Regions from separate parts of the Brevibacterium sp. 50QC2O2 genome, predicted to be linked through region 2. Evidence: predicted binding sites of a transcription regulator. Region 2 holds the regulator's gene; the other holds the start of a gene.
The links. The regulator HrcA, encoded in region 2, represses chaperone genes, less so after heat shock. The targets are predictions, from matches to a motif close to TTNGCACTCGNNNNNNNCGAGTGCNAA.
Positions count from the first base shown of each region.

Region 1: groL (chaperonin GroEL) is a predicted target of HrcA. The motif match lies at 2,634-2,660, and genes of this name have one in related genera.

Region 1 is NZ_JANIJZ010000003.1:128,410-136,933, reverse strand. It holds gene NQ038_RS03740 (hypothetical protein) at 1-690, opposite strand, end outside; gene groL (chaperonin GroEL) at 865-2,490, opposite strand; gene NQ038_RS03730 (cold-shock protein) at 2,791-2,994, opposite strand; gene NQ038_RS03725 (LytR C-terminal domain-containing protein) at 3,160-3,783, opposite strand; gene NQ038_RS03720 (DUF3263 domain-containing protein) at 3,788-4,087, opposite strand; gene NQ038_RS03715 (HNH endonuclease signature motif containing protein) at 4,358-6,274, opposite strand; gene NQ038_RS03710 (aldehyde dehydrogenase family protein) at 6,618-8,093, opposite strand; gene NQ038_RS03705 (uracil-DNA glycosylase) at 8,287-8,524, shown strand, end outside.
Region 2 is NZ_JANIJZ010000006.1:187,709-196,232, forward strand. It holds gene lepA (translation elongation factor 4) at 1-1,132, shown strand, start outside; gene hemW (radical SAM family heme chaperone HemW) at 1,134-2,357, shown strand; gene NQ038_RS07225 (DUF4870 domain-containing protein) at 2,455-3,024, opposite strand; gene NQ038_RS07230 (DUF3097 domain-containing protein) at 3,168-4,085, opposite strand; gene hrcA (heat-inducible transcriptional repressor HrcA) at 4,248-5,258, shown strand; gene dnaJ (molecular chaperone DnaJ) at 5,307-6,440, shown strand; gene NQ038_RS07245 (16S rRNA (uracil(1498)-N(3))-methyltransferase) at 6,450-7,199, shown strand; gene NQ038_RS07250 (PhoH family protein) at 7,337-8,308, shown strand; gene ybeY (rRNA maturation RNase YbeY) at 8,305-8,524, shown strand, end outside.

The DNA of each region.
Region 1 (8,524 bases), on a different contig from region 2:
CATCGGGCCGAAGGCGTGTCCCATACCGCCCATGAGCATCGCGCCCATCAGCACCCCTGGCAGCATGCCCGAACCGGCATAGCCGTTGAAGTAGCCGCGGTTGTACTGGGCGTAGGCGGGGCCCGCCTCCCAGTAGGCGCGCCGGGAATAGCCATCCGCCCCCGGTACCTTGCGCACGGCGGGTTCGGCGCCCACTGCCAGGCGTTCGGCATCGGCCGCGCATACCGGCACGGGACGCAACCGCCCACCCGCCGGAGCCCAGTCGACGTCTTCGACGCTGGGGCCGTGCTGGGGGTTGAAGAAACAGGGTGGGCGACGCACCGGCAGTGGCTTGCCCTCGACCCTGGCGCGCACGCAGCTGGCGGCGTAGCGGCCGTCCTCCAGCGCCTGCGTCACATGCGCGATGTCCTCGGGCCGTTGTACCGCCTCCAGTGTGTTCTTGGCGGTGTCATAGGCTTCCAGAGCCCGCTTGTAGTCCTGCCTGCCACCTTCGTCCAGCTGGACGCCCGCGGTGACGATGTCAAGATCTGCGACCAGTTCGCCGAACTGGGTGACATCCTCTTCAGCGGTCCGCCTGACCATGTCGAGTTCTTCGGCCTGCTGGGCCACCCGGCGCTGTTTCTCCTTGTGCGACGACCAGAAGAACCCCACGCCGATGATGGCGAGGATGAGGAGAAAGACAAACCCCATGGATACTACTCCCGATACAAGCTGATTGATCCGACGCCTTCAATTATGGAGTGGGAGTCTGTGCGCGCACTGAAACCCTGCTGTCCCCGGACCGGGTAGAGCCCTGGAAGACAACCGGCGGCGCACCCTATGATCGGGGTGCGCCGCCGGTTGTCGGTACTGGGTGAACCGGACTCAGAAGTCCATGCCGCCCATGCCGCCGGTCGGATCCGCGGCGGGGGCCGCGGGTTCCGGCTTATCGGCCACGACGGCCTCGGTCGTCAGGAACAGGCCTGCGATCGATGCCGCGTTCTCCAGCGCGGAACGGGTGACCTTGACCGGGTCGTTGATGCCGGCTCCCAGCAGATCGACGTACTCGCCGGTCGCGGCGTTGAGGCCGTGTCCGATGGGCAGCGTGCGGACCTTTTCGGCCACGACGCCGGGCTCCAGGCCCGCATTCGTCGCGATCTGCTTGAGCGGGGCCTCAATGGCGACCTTGACGATCGCAGCACCGGTGGCCTCGTCGCCGGTCAGTTCGAGCGTGTCGAACGCCGAGGCGCCCGCCTGGATCAGGGCAACGCCGCCGCCGGCGACGATGCCCTCTTCCACAGCCGCCTTCGCATTGCGCACCGCGTCCTCGATGCGGTGCTTGCGCTCGTTGAGCTCGACCTCGGTGGCGGCACCGGCCTTGATGACGGCCACGCCGCCGGCCAGCTTGGCCAGGCGCTCCTGGAGCTTCTCACGGTCGTAGTCGGAGTCGGTGTTCTCGATCTCCGCACGGATCTGGGCCACGCGGCCCGCGATCTCCTCGGAGTCGCCGGCACCTTCGACGATCGTCGTCTCGTCCTTCGTGATGACGACCTTGCGGGCGGTGCCCAGCAGATCCACGGTGGCGTTCTCGAGCTTCAGGCCCACCTCTTCGGCGATGACCTGGCCACCGGTGAGGATGGCGATATCGGCCAGCTGCGCCTTGCGGCGGTCACCGAAGCCCGGTGCCTTGACGGCGACGGACTTGAAGGTGCCACGGATCTTGTTGACCACCAGAACCGCCAGGGCTTCGCCCTCGACGTCTTCGGCGATGATCAGCAGCGGCTTGCCCGACTGCTGGACCTTCTCCAGGACGGGCAGCAGGTCCTTCACATTGCTGATCTTCGAGTTGGCGATCAGGATGTAGGGATCCTCCAGAACGGTCTCCTGGCGTTCCGTATCGGTGACGAAGTAACCGGAGATGTAGCCCTTGTCGAAGCGCATGCCCTCGGTGAGCTCCAGCTCCAGGCCGAAGGTGTTCGACTCCTCGACGGTGACGACGCCTTCCTTGCCGACCTTGTCGATCGCCTCGGCGATCAGCTCACCGATCGCCGGATCGCCGGCGGAGATGCCCGCGGTGGCTGCGATCTGTTCCTTGGTCTCGATTTCCTTGGCGGAGTCGAGCAGGGTCGCGGTCACGGCCGCGACAGCCTTCTCGATGCCCCGGCGCAGGCCGACCGGATCGGCTCCGGCTGCGACGTTGCGCAGGCCCTCGCGGACCAGCGCCTGGGCCAGGACGGTGGCGGTCGTGGTGCCGTCACCTGCGACGTCGTCGGTCTTCTTGGCGACTTCCTTGACGAGTTCCGCGCCGATCTTCTCGTACGGATCCTCGAGCTCGATCTCCTTGGCGATGGACACACCATCGTTGGTGATGGTCGGTGCGCCCCACTTCTTTTCCAGCACGACGTTGCGGCCGCGCGGTCCGAGCGTGACCTTGACTGCGTCAGCCAAGGTGTTCAGACCGGTTTCGAGGCCACGACGCGCTTCTTCGTCGAATGCAATGAGCTTTGCCATGGTGGCTAGCGTCCTCCCTGTACGGGGTGGATTGTTGAACCCTCATCGCCAGCGCCCGCGACGGCCGACTACTGAATGCCTGTTTCCCTTCCACAGACACCCGCAGCCACTACCCACGATGATGGCTTTCACCACCTATAGATTTAGCACTCTCACCGGGAGAGTGCAAAATCCTGGCCGCGGAACGCGCTCGATTTCGCCGCGGGATGAAAGCGTGAATGACCAGTGGGGCGGAACATCCCCAGGATGTTCCGCCCCACACGGTTCAGCGGGACCGAAAGTCCGGTGATCGACCGTCGATCACAGCGGCGTGACGTTCTCCGCCTGCGGACCCTTGCTGCCCTCACCGATCTCGAACTCAACGGCCTGGCCCTCGGCAAGCGACCGGTATCCGTCCATCTGGATCTGGGTGTGGTGGACGAAAACGTCGTCGTCAGCGCCGTTGACGGTGATGAAACCGTAGCCCTTTTCGGCGTTGAACCACTTGACTGTGCCTTGCGTCATGATGACTCCATTATTGCTCTGATACAAGCCGCACGGTCAGGATCGGCCGCACGACGGTGTCCACCATAGTTCACCCGTAGGGCCATTACCCGTCGGTGGCGGCTTTTATGACAAAGCTGCAATGAGACTGCCGGATTGTTGCGAAATCGTGTGGGAGCCGCCCTGTCACTCAGCCAGATCGGTACAGAGAAGAACTGCCAGATCAGTGCTGAAACGGGTCGACTGTTTGGTCTCCGTGGCGCCGATCTCCTCGGCCAGGGTCTGCGCGGCCTCCTCGTTCGAGGACTCCTTGTAGTACACGGTTGTGCTCTTCGACGCCGAGGACTGGTTGCCCGTCGAGGTGACCGTCCAGCCCCGGTTCTCCAGGGTCGACTTGAGCTTGGCGGCAGCCCCGGTCTTGCCCGAGGCGTTGAACACCCCGACCTCGATATCCGACTTGTCGACGTCCGAGTCCCCGGTCGCCGTGGGTTCGGACGACTCACCGGAGGTCGGCGCGCTCGATGCCGATCCCCCCTGTGACTTCTCGTCCTTACCGTCGCCGTCCTTGCCGTCATCGCCCTGGGTCGCATCGGCGGCGGCGCCCTGTTCCGCGACCGTCTCCGGATCACCGGCGGAGCGCTTGATGATGTTGATCGTCCCGCCGACCAGCAGGAGGGCGACGATGGCCAGGACGGTCACCAGGGTGATCGCCGCGCCCTGGCTCAGGGGGCCTGCGGGGCGGCGGTGCGCACCCTTCTTCGACACCGGTTGCAGGTTGTCGAACTCGTCCTCGGGATACTGATGCGTCATGTTCCTACTTTGCGATTCGGTGGGCGGCACGGCCGTGCTGTCGGGTGTCACGGATCCGGCGCAGCCGTTTGATCAGAATGGGATCTGCGATGTAGGCGCGGGGGTCGTCGAGCAGTGCGCCCAGGGCTTGGAAGTAGTCGGCCGCACCCAGGTCGAAACTTTCCCGGATGGCCCTGTCCTTAGCTCCGGAGTACACGGGCCACTGCGCTTCGAACTCGAGCACCGCGGCTTCGAAGTCCGTCAGCCCACTGCACGCGGCCGCGCCGCCGGTGTTCTCAGCTTGAGTGTTCTCGGCTTCGACCATCACACCTTCCTCCTTCGTCCCCGATAGTTTAACCGGCCCGAGGCTGCCCGCCCCTCAACCACACGGTTCTGGGAATGTCCATCAGCCAATGATCAGGGAAAGTACCCACAGCCGGGGAAAGGTTGGAGAAGAAGCCGGGGTAACCTGCACTAGTCGTGAAATCACTAGTCATGAAATAAAGAGACCACGGAGCTGACGGGCAGCCCCTGTGCCGTCTATTCCAGGTTGATTTCTGCGAGCTGCCCGTTTGAGACAGCCTGCTTACCCGGTTCAGAAGGGTGGGAGATCCGTGTCATCGGCATCGGGGGCGATGCCCGCATCCCCGGTGTAGGACCCATGAGTGCCCCACGGCGTGCCGGGACCCGGAGGACCGGTGCCGGATGTGCAGGCACCCAGAGCACCTGTGGCAGGCAGAGTGCCGGTCCCCGATGTCGTGGATGAACCCGGTGAACCCGAAGTCTTAGACGAGTCTGGCGGGCCTGGTGGATCGGGTGGGTCGCTCAGGTCCGATTCTGTGTCCCAGTCAGGTGGGGAGAAATCCTCCGGCACCCACACCGGCGGCAAACCCGCAGCGTTCCACGCAGCACTCACATCCACCAGAGCAGCCGCGAACCGGGAATGAAACACCGGCCGCTGCTCCAGATCCACATGCCGGGGAGGAATCCAGGCAGGCAAACCACCAATCAGTTCGGCCCGCCACCCATGCTGGTCATGCCACGTGTGATGGAACCGGCACGCCAAGGTCAGATTCGCCACCGTCGTGGGTCCACCAGAGGACCAGGGGATCATATGGTGGGCATCACACCACCCCACCGGCATATCACACCCCGGGAACGTGCACCCCCGATCACGAGCGGCGATCAACTCAACCTGCCGCCGCGTAGCAAACCGACTAGCACTGTGCACGGTGACTTCCCGGGTACCTGGCTGTGTGGCTTGGAAGTACACGAGGGCACCCGGAGACAGGGATTCCAGATCCTGCAACCCGATCGGGCCTGCCGTGGACTCGACCTCCGCCTTGTCCTGCGCATACTCTTCAGCAGTCGCCGTGACCACCAGGGCCATCCCCGCACCCTGCGGACCCGAACCCGCAGCCCGGTCAATCAAGGTCGCGAACATGTCATGACGACGTGCCCCATCGGGCCGCTCCCGATACCCAAACGGATGATCCGCTTTCGTCGTGGGCTGCCCATCAACCGTCACCGCGCTAGCCGGCAGGTCACCGGGTGGCAGATCGCAGCCGGGTTCATCGAGCCCAGCCCCGGGTTCAGCTCCGCCACCGGGCACACCCGCGCCCTCTCCCCAGACCGTGTCGGCAGGAACCGCATCCAGGCCACCGACCTCAGTAACCGCACCCGCTCCCGTCGCGTCCTCCACCAGCACTCCGGGCTCCTGCCGATTCGTCAAGAGCCCATGCAACTTCCCACCCGTCACCGGATCCAGTAGACCCGTGAGATTCCACGCACCATTCCTCCGCGGCGTCACCGTCACGTGATACTCATCAACCAACGGTGGAACCTCGGCGAAGCGTCCATCGGGATCCAGGTAGGCTCGAATCCGAGAACCCAACACACGAACCTGGTCCACATCAACACTCGGCACCGTGTCCACGAGTAGCCTCTCGGCCGTGGCGTGATGAACATGCCGGACCTGGTGGGGGATCTTCTCGATCTCCCGGATCACCGCCTGCGCCTGATCCACCGACACACCCCCGTCCGCCAGGGCGAGGGCAACATGCGGGTAGGCGGGTTCCAGACGCGCACCCGTTAAAGACCGGCCGGCACCGATCGCGTGTGCGAACCGCACCCGCCGCCTCGCGGCCGCCCCATCAATCCTCAACAGGCGAGTCACCAGGGCCGGAAGAGTCTTCGCACCATAATCAACAGTGGGCACCTCGTATTCGGCCCGCGCCAGAACAACAGCCTCGGTCGAGGCGGTCACGCGGGACAGGTGTTCGATTCCCTTGAGCACCAGGAGCAGGTCGGAAGCGTCAAGACTGGGATCCGTACCCACACCGGCACCCAGACCAGCGAGTGACTCACTGGCGTGAACGAGTTCCGGAGCGATCTCCTGCAAACGCTCCCAATCGTCGGGGGTCAGCAAGGGGTCCGCCGGGCGGGCGAAGACCCCAGGGTTCTTGTCATCATCGGGGGAACCAGCACGTGGGAGGGTGGAATCAATGGTCATGATCTCTCCCCTCCTCCTGTACCGGACCCGGGTCCGGACGCTGCTGTCAGAAGCCGCACTGAGTATTCAGCACACGCGTGTTGTGACTGTGTCGGGGAAGACGAGCCGTAAAACCTGACGGGACTTTGCTGTCCGATTCGGGTTTCCTGACCTACCTCAAGTGTAGCGCAGGCCACTCATGAAGGGAAGGGTTTATTCGAAACTGGTTTCCGATGTTTGCCGAATAGAGTTTCTCTGTTTCGGTGGCAGCAGTGGTAGCAGATGCGCTGGGTGGCATCAGGAACGAAAGAGCCCCGCCGCTACCAGCTGTTGCCAGTAACGACGGGGCTCGAACTCCCTACGCTCAGTCCCGGGGTGCGATGTGGACGTTGATCTGCTTGATCTGTGTGAAGCCCTCCAACATGCCCTCCAGGGATGCCTCGCGGCCGAAGCCCGAGGTCTTCATCCCGCCGTAGGACTGACCGACGATCTGCGGGCCACCCTGGTTGACCTGCACCCAGCCGGACTCGATCGCATCCGCCACACGCAGGGCGCGGTCCACATCGTGGGTGAACACATAGGCCGCCAAGCCGTAATCGGAGTCGTTGGCCATCGCCACGACCTCCTCCTCCGTGGAGAAGGGGATGACCGACAGGACCGGGCCGAAGATCTCCTCACGGCTGGTCTGCCAGTCGTTCTTGGCCTTGGAGAAGATGACCGGCGCATGGTAGAAGCCGGGTTCGCCGACCTCCATGTCGGCCTCGCCATCATAGGCGATGTCGACGCCGGGCATCGACTTGCCGATCTCGATGTAGTTCGTGATCTGGTCGAACTGCTTCTGGTTGATCACGCAGCCGATGTCCGTGGACTCCTCCCGCGGATCGCCGACCTTCATCTGCGCGACCTCGGCGACCAGCTTTGCCAGGAAGTCATCGTAGATGTCCTCGTGCAGGAACAGCCGCGAGCCCATGGTGCAGGACTGTCCCTGGCGGGCGAAGCGGGTGGACAACAGCACCTGGGACAGCGTGTAGTCGTCGTTCGAATCGGGGAACACGATATTCGGGCTCTTGCCGCCGAGCTCCATCGAGGAGTGCGCCAGCCGGGCGCCGGCGACTTCCGCCACGTGCTTGCCCACACGGGTCGAACCCGTGAACGAGACCTTGTCGACATCCGGGTGGGTGGTCAGGGCCTCGCCGATCACGGAGCCCTTGCCCGTGACGACGTTGAGCACGCCGGCGGGGAAGATATCGCCGATGATCCTGGCCATCTTGAGGATCGTCAGAGGTGCGTCCTCGGCGCATTTGAGGACGAGCGTATTGCCCGCTGCCAGGGCGGCCGGGGTCTTGAAGGCCGCGATCATCAGCGGCGAATTCCACGGCAGGATGCCCGCGACGACGCCCAGGGGCACCCGGCGAGTGAAGTGCAGCTGGTCCGGCGCCGTGGGCAGCACATCGCCCTTGACCTCGCCCGCGACACCTCCCATATAGCGGAACAGGTCGACCAGGATGGTGGTCTCCGGGCGCGCCTGGGTGCGCAGTGCGTTGCCGGTGTCGACCGAGGTCAGCTGTGCCAGCTCCTCGGCGTGCGCCTCGAGCGCGTCGGCGGCGCGCACCAACAGCTTCTGGCGTTCCTTGAAATGCAGGGCGGACCAGGCGGGGAACGCCGCCCTGGCCGCTTTGACCGCCCGGTCCGCGTCGGCATCCTTGCCTTCGGGGACCGTCGCGATGACGACGGTGCGATCGATCGGGGTGATGACATCGGCCCGGGTGCCGTCGACCGCGTCGACCCATTCGCCGCCGATGTACATCTGCCAGTCCTGCTTGACCGGGAAGTCGGCCATGACTCGTCTCCTCTCAGCGGGCGCCCGTGCGCCCGGATGTTCTGTGAGCGGGCCCGTCCGGACCCGGCGGGGCCGGGGATGGGACCCACCTCTCAGACTAGCCGGATCACAGTGGCCCGCGCCACGCCGCGGGCCCGTCCACGACACGGCACCGGCGCACACGGCCTGTGCACACGGCCAGTAGGCTGGGCGTATGGACGATGCCCCCTTGGACAACATCATGGCCCCCGATTGGGCCCGTGCACTGGCCCCGGTCGCCGAGCAGATCCATGCGATGGGCGACTTCCTGCGCGCCGAGAACGCCGCCGGCCGGGGCTATCTGCCGGCGGGAGCGAACGTGTTCCGCGCCTTCCGCGCTCCCCTGGCGGACGTCCGCGTGCTCATCGTCGGGCAGGACCCCTATCCGACCCCGGGCCATCCGATAGGCCTGT
Region 2 (8,524 bases):
CCACGAACTGCTGGAGATCGGCGCCTCGACCCCGGAGCCTCACCCCTCGGATGGACTGGGCGTGGGCGAGGTCGGTTACCTCATCACCGGCGTCAAGGACGTCCGCCAGTCCCGCGTGGGCGATACCGTGACGAATGCGCGCAAGCCCGCAGAAGAGGCCCTCGGCGGCTACCGGGATCCCAAACCGATGGTGTTCTCCGGGTTGTTCCCGATCGACGGTTCGGACTATCCGGACCTGCGCGATGCCCTTGACAAGCTCAAGCTCAACGATGCCGCCCTGGTCTACGAACCGGAGACCTCGGCCGCCCTGGGCTTCGGCTTCCGCTGTGGTTTCCTGGGCCTGCTGCACCTGGAGATCATCCGGGAGCGGCTGGAGCGGGAATTCGGCCTCGACCTCATCGCCACGGCCCCATCCGTGGTCTATCAGGTGACGCTGGAGGACGGCAGTGCCCGCGAGGTCACGAACCCCAGCGAGTATCCCGACGGCAAGATCAAAGAGGTCCGCGAACCCATGGTCAAGGCCACGATCCTGACCCCCAGCGAGTTCGTGGGCGCCGTGATGGAGCTGTGTCAGTCCAAGCGCGGACAGATGCAGGGGATGGACTACCTGTCCGAGGACCGTGTCGAATTGCGCTACCGGATGCCGCTGGCCGAAATCGTCTTCGACTTCTTCGACCAGCTCAAATCCCGGACCAAGGGCTACGCCTCGCTGGACTACAACGACGACGGCCAGGCCGCAGCGGACCTGGTGAAGGTCGACATCCTGCTGCACGGGGACGCAGTGGACGCGTTCTCCGCGATCGTGCACAAGGACAAGGCCTATGCCTACGGGGTGGAGATGGCCGGGAAGCTGCGCGGCCTGATCCCGCGCCAGCAGTTCGAAGTGCCGATCCAGGCGGCCATCGGCTCGCGCATCATCGCGCGCGAGACCATCAGGGCTATGCGCAAGGACGTGCTCTCGAAGTGCTACGGCGGCGATATCAGCCGTAAGCGCAAGCTGTTGGAGAAGCAGAAGGCGGGCAAGAAGCGGATGAAGATGGTGGGTTCCGTCGAGGTCCCGCAGGAGGCCTTCATCGCAGCCCTGTCCTCCGATGGCGGCGGCTCCAAGGACGGCAAGGGCAAGGACAAGTAGGGTGCCGGCCCAGCCCATCGGCGACATCCCGCCGCTCACGGGCGCTCTGCCCGCCGGCGTGGCACAGGGCAGTGCACAACGGACCTGGAGCGCCTACGTCCACGTGCCCTACTGCCGCGTGCGCTGCGGGTACTGCGATTTCAACACCTATACCTCGACGGATCTGGGCCCCGGTGCGAACCGGGAGGACTTCCGGGCGGGGATCGCCGCGGAAATGGACCTTGCCGCAGGAGTGCTCAACCGGGCGGGGGTGGCGAGGCGGCCCCTGGACACCGTGTTCTTCGGCGGCGGCACGCCCACCCTGCTGGCGGCCGAGGTGCTGGCCGGCGTGCTGCAGAACCTGCAGGAGCGCTGGCCCCTGGCCGCCGGGGCCGAGGTCACCACCGAGGCCAACCCCGACACCCTGACACCTGCGTACATCGACACCCTGGCCGCCGCGGGTTTCACCCGGATCTCCCTGGGCATGCAATCGGCGGTGCCGCACGTGCTGGAGACCCTGGATCGGACCCACGATCCGCGGCGCATTCCCGAGGTCGTGCAGTGGATCAAGGCCGCCGGCCTGCAGGTCAGCCTCGACCTGATCTACGGCACCCCGGGGGAGTCACTGGAAGACTGGCGGCGCTCTGTGGAAGTCGCCCTGGCCAACGAGCCCGACCATATTTCGGCGTACTCGCTGATCGTGGAGCCCGGCACCAAGATGGGGTCGCAGGTGCGCCGTGGAGAACTCCCGATGCCCGATGAGGACGATCTGGCCGATAAGTACGAACTGGCGGACGCGCTGTTCGCGGCCGCTGGACTGCACTGGTACGAGGTCAGCAATTTTTCTACTGGCCCGGATACCCGCTGCAGGCACAACCTCGCCTATTGGCAGGAGGGCGACTGGTGGGGGTTCGGCGCCGGCGCCCATTCGCATGTGGGCGGCACCCGATTCTGGAACGCGAAGCATCCGCGTGCCTGGGCGGCCCGGCTGGCAGCGGGCCAGTCCCCGGCAGTGGGCCGGGAAGTCCTCGGACCGGACACCCGGGAAGTCGAGCGGATCATGCTGGCAGCGCGGATCGAACATGGCCTGCGGCGCGATTCGCTGCCGGATGGGGCCACGGCGTACCTGAACCGGTTCGAGCGGATGGGTCTGTTGGAGGACGATCCGATCTGGTTCGCGCCCACTGTCTCCGGGCGCCTGATGGCCGACTACATGGTCAGGGAATTGAGCGATCTGCTGATCTGAACGCCATGCGGCGGCCCCGGCACAGAACACCGAGGGCCCCGGAGTGATTACTCCGGGGCCCTCGGTTGCGCAGGTGCGGCTCACACTCGCGGTGCGTTCACTTGATGAACTGGATGGTCATGGGGTAACGGTATCCCTGGCCCTTGTTGGCGGCAACAGCCTGCAGAATGCCGAAGACGATCTGCACGATTGCTGTTGCGAAGTAGAGAATCCCACCGATGCCGAATGTGACCACTGTGATGATGGAGATTGCAGCATTGGCAATGACAATGGTGATCCCGAAATTCAGCGCCTGCCTGCTGTGTTCCCTGACGAATGCTGACTCATCTTTCTTTACAAGGAAGAGGATGAGGGGCACGATCCAGCCGGTCAACAATTGTCCGATCCCAACCCACAGGCTTGTGGTGCGATCGTTCGGGCTGGCCCGCCAGAAGGCCTCGGAGCCCTCGCCGTAGACGCCCTCGGGCAACTGGGTCGAGGCCTGCGGGCCGGTGAAGGGCTGCTGGCCCGGCTGGTAGTAGGACTGGGCGCCGGGCTGTCCATAGCCCGGCTGGCCGTAGTTCTGTTGCGGATTCTGGGCGTAATCCGGGTTCTGCCCGTATCCCTGTCCGTAGTTCTGTCCGAGAGCGTTCTGCTCGGGCTGTTCGTTGTGGGGGTCCTGACTCATGGTCTTCCTCCTCGAATCGGCTGCGGGACGGTGTCGTACTGAGCACACCCTACCCGGCGCACCACGCCGGGTACCACATGGGGTTTGGCAAATCCGGCGCTACGAGTGCTATTCAAAGCCTTTTCCAAGGTCGGGGCGCGTGTTCAGGAGTGCCCGACTGTGACGAAGTCGATGAGTTCCTCGACCCGGCCGGACAGCGCGGGATCGACATCTCCCATGGTGCTCACACTGCGCAGGATCCTCGCCCAGGCCCTGGCCGTATCGCGGTGGTCGGCGTGGGGCCAGCCGATCCGGGCCAGGGTGCCCAGTTTCCAGTCCTCGCCCCTGGGGACCTCGGGCCAGGCCCGGATGCCGACCACCGCGGGTTTGACGGCGGCCCAGATGTCGATGAACGGGTGACCGATGATGTGGACGCTGCCGGAGTAGGCGCGGTGGGACATGACCTCGGCGGCGATTCTGGACTCCTTCGAGCCGCTGACCACGTGGTCGGCCAGCACTCCGACCCGGTGCTGCGCATCGGGCCGGAACTCGGCGAGCCGCTCGGCGAGCACGTCGAGGCCGCCCAGGGGTTCGACGACCACGCCCTCATAGCGCAGGTCCTCGCCCCAGATCTTCTCCACCAGTTCGGCATCGTGCTTTCCCTCGACCCAGATCCGGCTGGGCCTGGCCACACGGGCGGGGCTCTCGGGTACTGCGATCGACCCGGAGGCGGTCCGCCCCGGAGGGGGCCCCGCCTGGGTCCGGCGCGCTCCCGGTGCGCCATCGGCACCGATCCTGTATTCGGGTCCCCTGTGCTTGGGCCGGGTTAATTCGACCGGACGGCCGTCGATCCAGAAGCCTGCGCCCAGTTCGAAGGCGCGCCGCGTGCCCATGCGGTCCTCGAGCACCACGGAGAAGCCCCCGGGGGCTTTCTGCACCTGCAGTATCGCGCCGACGAAACCGGTGGCGACCTCCTCGACGACCAGGCCGGGGTCGGCGGGCACCTTTTGGGAACTCGGCCTGCGGTGGGCGCTGCGGCCTCCGGAGAGCACATCGCGGCCATAGGGATCGGTGAATGTCACCCCACCAATCTAGCTCGGTTCCCCGTTCGGGTGTGGGAGCCACCCGATGTGAGCGACGATATTTTGGCCCGCAGGGTCCGCGGCGTAGAATTGGCACTCCGGGTGTTCGAGTGCCAATGTGGGGGACGCAGCCGCCGACACCGTGTCAGTTGAGGAGGGGCCGTGAACGACGACCGCAGGAATCGGGTATTGCGGGCGATCATCGAGGACTACGTGGCGACCAATGAACCGGTGGGCTCGAAGGCGCTGGTGGACCGGCACGGGTTGAGGGTGTCCCCGGCCACTATTCGCAATGACATGGCAGCGCTCGAACAGGACGGTCTGATCGCCCAGCCCCACACCTCGGCCGGCCGGATTCCCACCGATAAGGGCTACCGCGTGTTCGTCGACAGACTCGACGACGTCAAGCCCCTGTCGACGGCCGAACGCCGTGCCATCTCCCGGGTTCTCCAGGCACCGGTCGACATCGACGATATGCTCGAGCGCACCGTTCGGCTGCTCTCGGGGCTGACCCACCAGGTCGCGCTCGTCCAGTACCCGACGGCCTCGCAGACCCGGGTGCGCCACGTCGAACTGGTCGAATTGACTCCGGGCCGCCTGCTGGCGGTCCTCATCACGGATTCCGGCCAGGTCGAACAGCGCGTGGTCGACTTGGGCGATGACGTGGTGCCGGTGGATCCCACGGCTCTGCGCGATGGTGTCAATCGGGCGCTGCGCGGGGTCCGGCTGGCCCGGATCGACACAGCCCTGGACGACCTCCAGGTGCCCGCCGAGCACGCAGCGGCCGGCGCCCGGCTCGCCGAGGTGCTCAAGGACCTGGCCCGACTCGGCAGGCAGGACCGTCTGTTGATGGCGGGCACCGCCAACCTGGCGCGCGCCGGCGGCGAGTTCTTCTCGCAGATCGCCCCGCTGCTCGACGCCTTCGAGGAGCAGGTCGTGCTCCTGCGGCTGCTGTCCTCGATGGCCCAGGATTCCGAACCCGTGGCGGTGCGGATCGGTCATGAGAACGACCTGGAGTCCTTCTCCTCGACCTCCGTGATCGCCAGTCCCTATGGGGGGCCGGAAGCCGGGGCCAGGCTGGCGGTGCTCGGCCCCACCAGAATGGATTACCCGACCACGATGGCCGCGGTGCGCGCGGTCGCCAAGTACGTATCCGTGATCCTGTCCGACTAGGCGGGCGCGGAGACAAGCATCCGATACGACTCAAGACGAAGGAAACACGTGAGCGATCACTATGAGACCTTGGGCGTGGCGCGCGACGCGGCGCCCGAGGAGATCAAGAAGGCCTACCGGAAGTTGGCGCGCAAGCTCCACCCGGACGTCAACCCCGGACACGAAGAGGAGTTCAAACAGGTCTCCGTGGCCTACGAGGTGCTCTCCGATCCGGTCAAGCGCAGCAACTACGATAACGGCGGTGGCGAGTACGGCCAGGCGGCCGGTGGTTTCGGCGGCGCCGGCTTCGGGGGCTTCGGCGATATCTTCGAGACCTTCTTCGGTGGGGGAGCAGGAGCCGGCCGTGGCCCGATCCCGCGCGCGCAGCGCGGTCAGGACGCCCTGGTCGACCTGCAGATCGACCTGCGCACCGCGGTGTTCGGGGGGACCGAGGAACTGTCGATTTCGACCGCGGCCCGGTGCGAGACCTGCGACGGCTCCGGCTGCCGCCCCGGTACCGACTACGACACCTGCTCGCTGTGCCACGGGCAGGGCTCCGTGCGCCAGACGACCCGCACCCTGCTGGGCAATATGGTGACGAACCAGCCGTGCTCGAACTGCCAGGGTTTCGGCACCGTGATCCCCGATCCGTGCAATTCCTGCCATGGCGAGGGCCGTGTGCGCACCGAGCGCACGCTCAGCGTCAAGATCCCCGGTGGAGTCCGCGAGGGCACCCGGATCCTGTTGACCGGGCAGGGCGAGGTCGGGCCATGGGGCGGCCCCGCGGCGGATCTGCACCTGGAGGTCGCCGTCGCCGAGGACCCCGTGTTCAGCCGTGATGGCGATAATCTGCGCGCTACCCTGCGGGTGCCGATGACGGCAGCGGCCCTGGGCACAAGCGTCACGGTGGACACCTTCGACGGGCCGCGCGAGGTCGACATCGAGGCCGGCACCCAATCGGGCACGCAGACCCGGCTGGCCGGCCTGGGCGCAACCCGGCTGCGCCGTAACAGCCGCGGCGATCTGGTCCTGACGATTCTGGTGCAGACTCCGCAGAAGGTCACCGAGGAACAGCGGGAGCTGCTCGAGCGCCTCGCCGGAATGCGCGGCGAGCACGATGCCTCCGGCCTGGTCGATGCCAGTGCCGAGAAGCACGCCAAGGGCCCCTTCTCCCGCCTGCGCGACAAGTTCGCCGGACGCTGAGGCGCGCACATGACAGCTCCCGTTTTCCTGTCGACCTTCGCCCAGCCGGGCGCCGTCGGCGATCTGCTGGGTTTCGGCCCGGAAGTGGCCGGCCATGCCGTGCGCGTGCGCAAACTCGGCCCCGGCGCTGAGGTGGACATCATCGACGGCGCCGGTCTGCGGTTGAGCGGAGTCATCGAGACCGCGAGCCCGGAGGCACTGAGCCTGCGGGTTCGCACCTGTGTGCAGGAGCCCGCCCCGCGCCCCGCACTGGTCCTGGTCCAGGCCCTGGCCAAGGGCGACCGCGATCTGGCCGGGATCGAGGCCGCCTGCGAGGTCGGCGTCGACGAGGTCGTGCCGTGGGCGGCCCAGCGCTCGATCGTCGACTGGCCGGCGAAGAAGGCCGCGAAGTCCCATGCGAAGTGGCTCAACACTCTCCGGGCGGCCACCCTGCAGGCCCGCCGGTCCAGGGTCCCCGTTCTGCACGACTTGGTCCGTGGCACCTCGCTGGCCGGCAAGCTGGGGCCCGGCGATGCCTGCATCGTGCTGCACGAAACAGCGCAGGAGCACCTGCCGCGGGTATTGGCACAGTTGCCCGAGGACCTGGAGAGGATCGTCTTCGTCGTCGGACCCGAGGGCGGGATCTCCGATGCCGAGCTCGCCGCGCTGCAGGCGGCCGGAGCCCGGCCGGCGCTGCTGGGCACGACGATTCTGCGGGCCTCGACCGCAGGACCCGTCGCACTCGGCATCGCCCAGGTCGCCCTGGGCCGTTGGGCATGATTCCGGGCGTGGCCGGGACCGGTAGACTGGGCGCGGAATCCGGCGGGCTCATCAGGAAGGACAACCCCCTGCACACTCAGTCAGCAGACACGACCCCCAGCACCACGGAGACTCCGGCCGAGGCCGTCACGGTGCGCATGAGCATCGGAGCCCAGGTCGACCCCGTCGCGATGTTCGGTCCAGCAGATGCGGGACTGCGTCGCCTCGAGGCCCTGGCCGGCGACACCCGGTTCCATGTCCGTGGCCATGACGTGACCGTCACCGGATCGCAGGCGAATGTCGACGCAGCGGTCCGCGTCCTGGGTGAAATGCGCAAACTCGCGGCGGCGGGCCAGCCGAACGATCCGGAGACCGTGGAACGCCTATGGGGCGAGCCCGCGGCAGGCGCCGACGTCCTGGGGGCGAACATCCTGTCCCACCGGGGCACGTCGATCAGGCCCAAGACCTTCGGCCAGCACCAGTACGTCAATGCGATCCGGAACCACACGATCACCTTCGGCACCGGCCCGGCCGGTACCGGGAAGACATATCTGGCCATGGCCATGGCCGTCACCGCTCTGCAGCACCGTGAGGTGGCGCGGATCATCCTGACCAGGCCGGCCGTCGAGGCGGGGGAGCACCTGGGCTTCCTGCCCGGTTCCCTGGACGAGAAGATCGACCCCTATGTGCGGCCGCTCTACGATGCACTGCACAATATGATCGATCCCGACCACATCAAGACGCTGTTGGACACCGGGGTCATCGAAGTGGCGCCCCTGGCCTATATGCGAGGGCGCACCCTCAACGACGCCTTCATCATCCTCGATGAGGCACAGAACACCACCTTCGAACAGATGAAGATGTTCCTGACCCGGCTGGGCCTCAATTCGACGATGGTGATCACGGGCGACACCTCGCAGGTCGACCTGCCGGGCGGCACCCGCTCTGGGCTGCGCGCGGCCGGCGACATCCTCTCCGGCGTCGATGACATCGCCTTCATGGAACTGACCAGCAAGGACGTCGTGCGCCACCGCCTGGTGACGGCGATCGTGGACGCCTACGACCACTGGACGCTGGCGCACACGCCGGGGGAGAACCATCCGCGCAACAAGGGGAGAAGAAGCCGATGAGCATCGAGCTGGCCAATGAGACCGATTCCGCGGTTGACCTCGACGAGGTCCACCGGCTGTGCACGCATGTGCTGGCGCAGATGCGGATCAATCCGCTGGTGGACGTCTCGGTGACCTTCATCGGCGATGCGGCGATGGCCGATCTGCACATGCGCTGGATGGATCTGCCCGGCACCACCGATGTGATGTCGTTCCCGATGGACGAGCTGCGGCCCG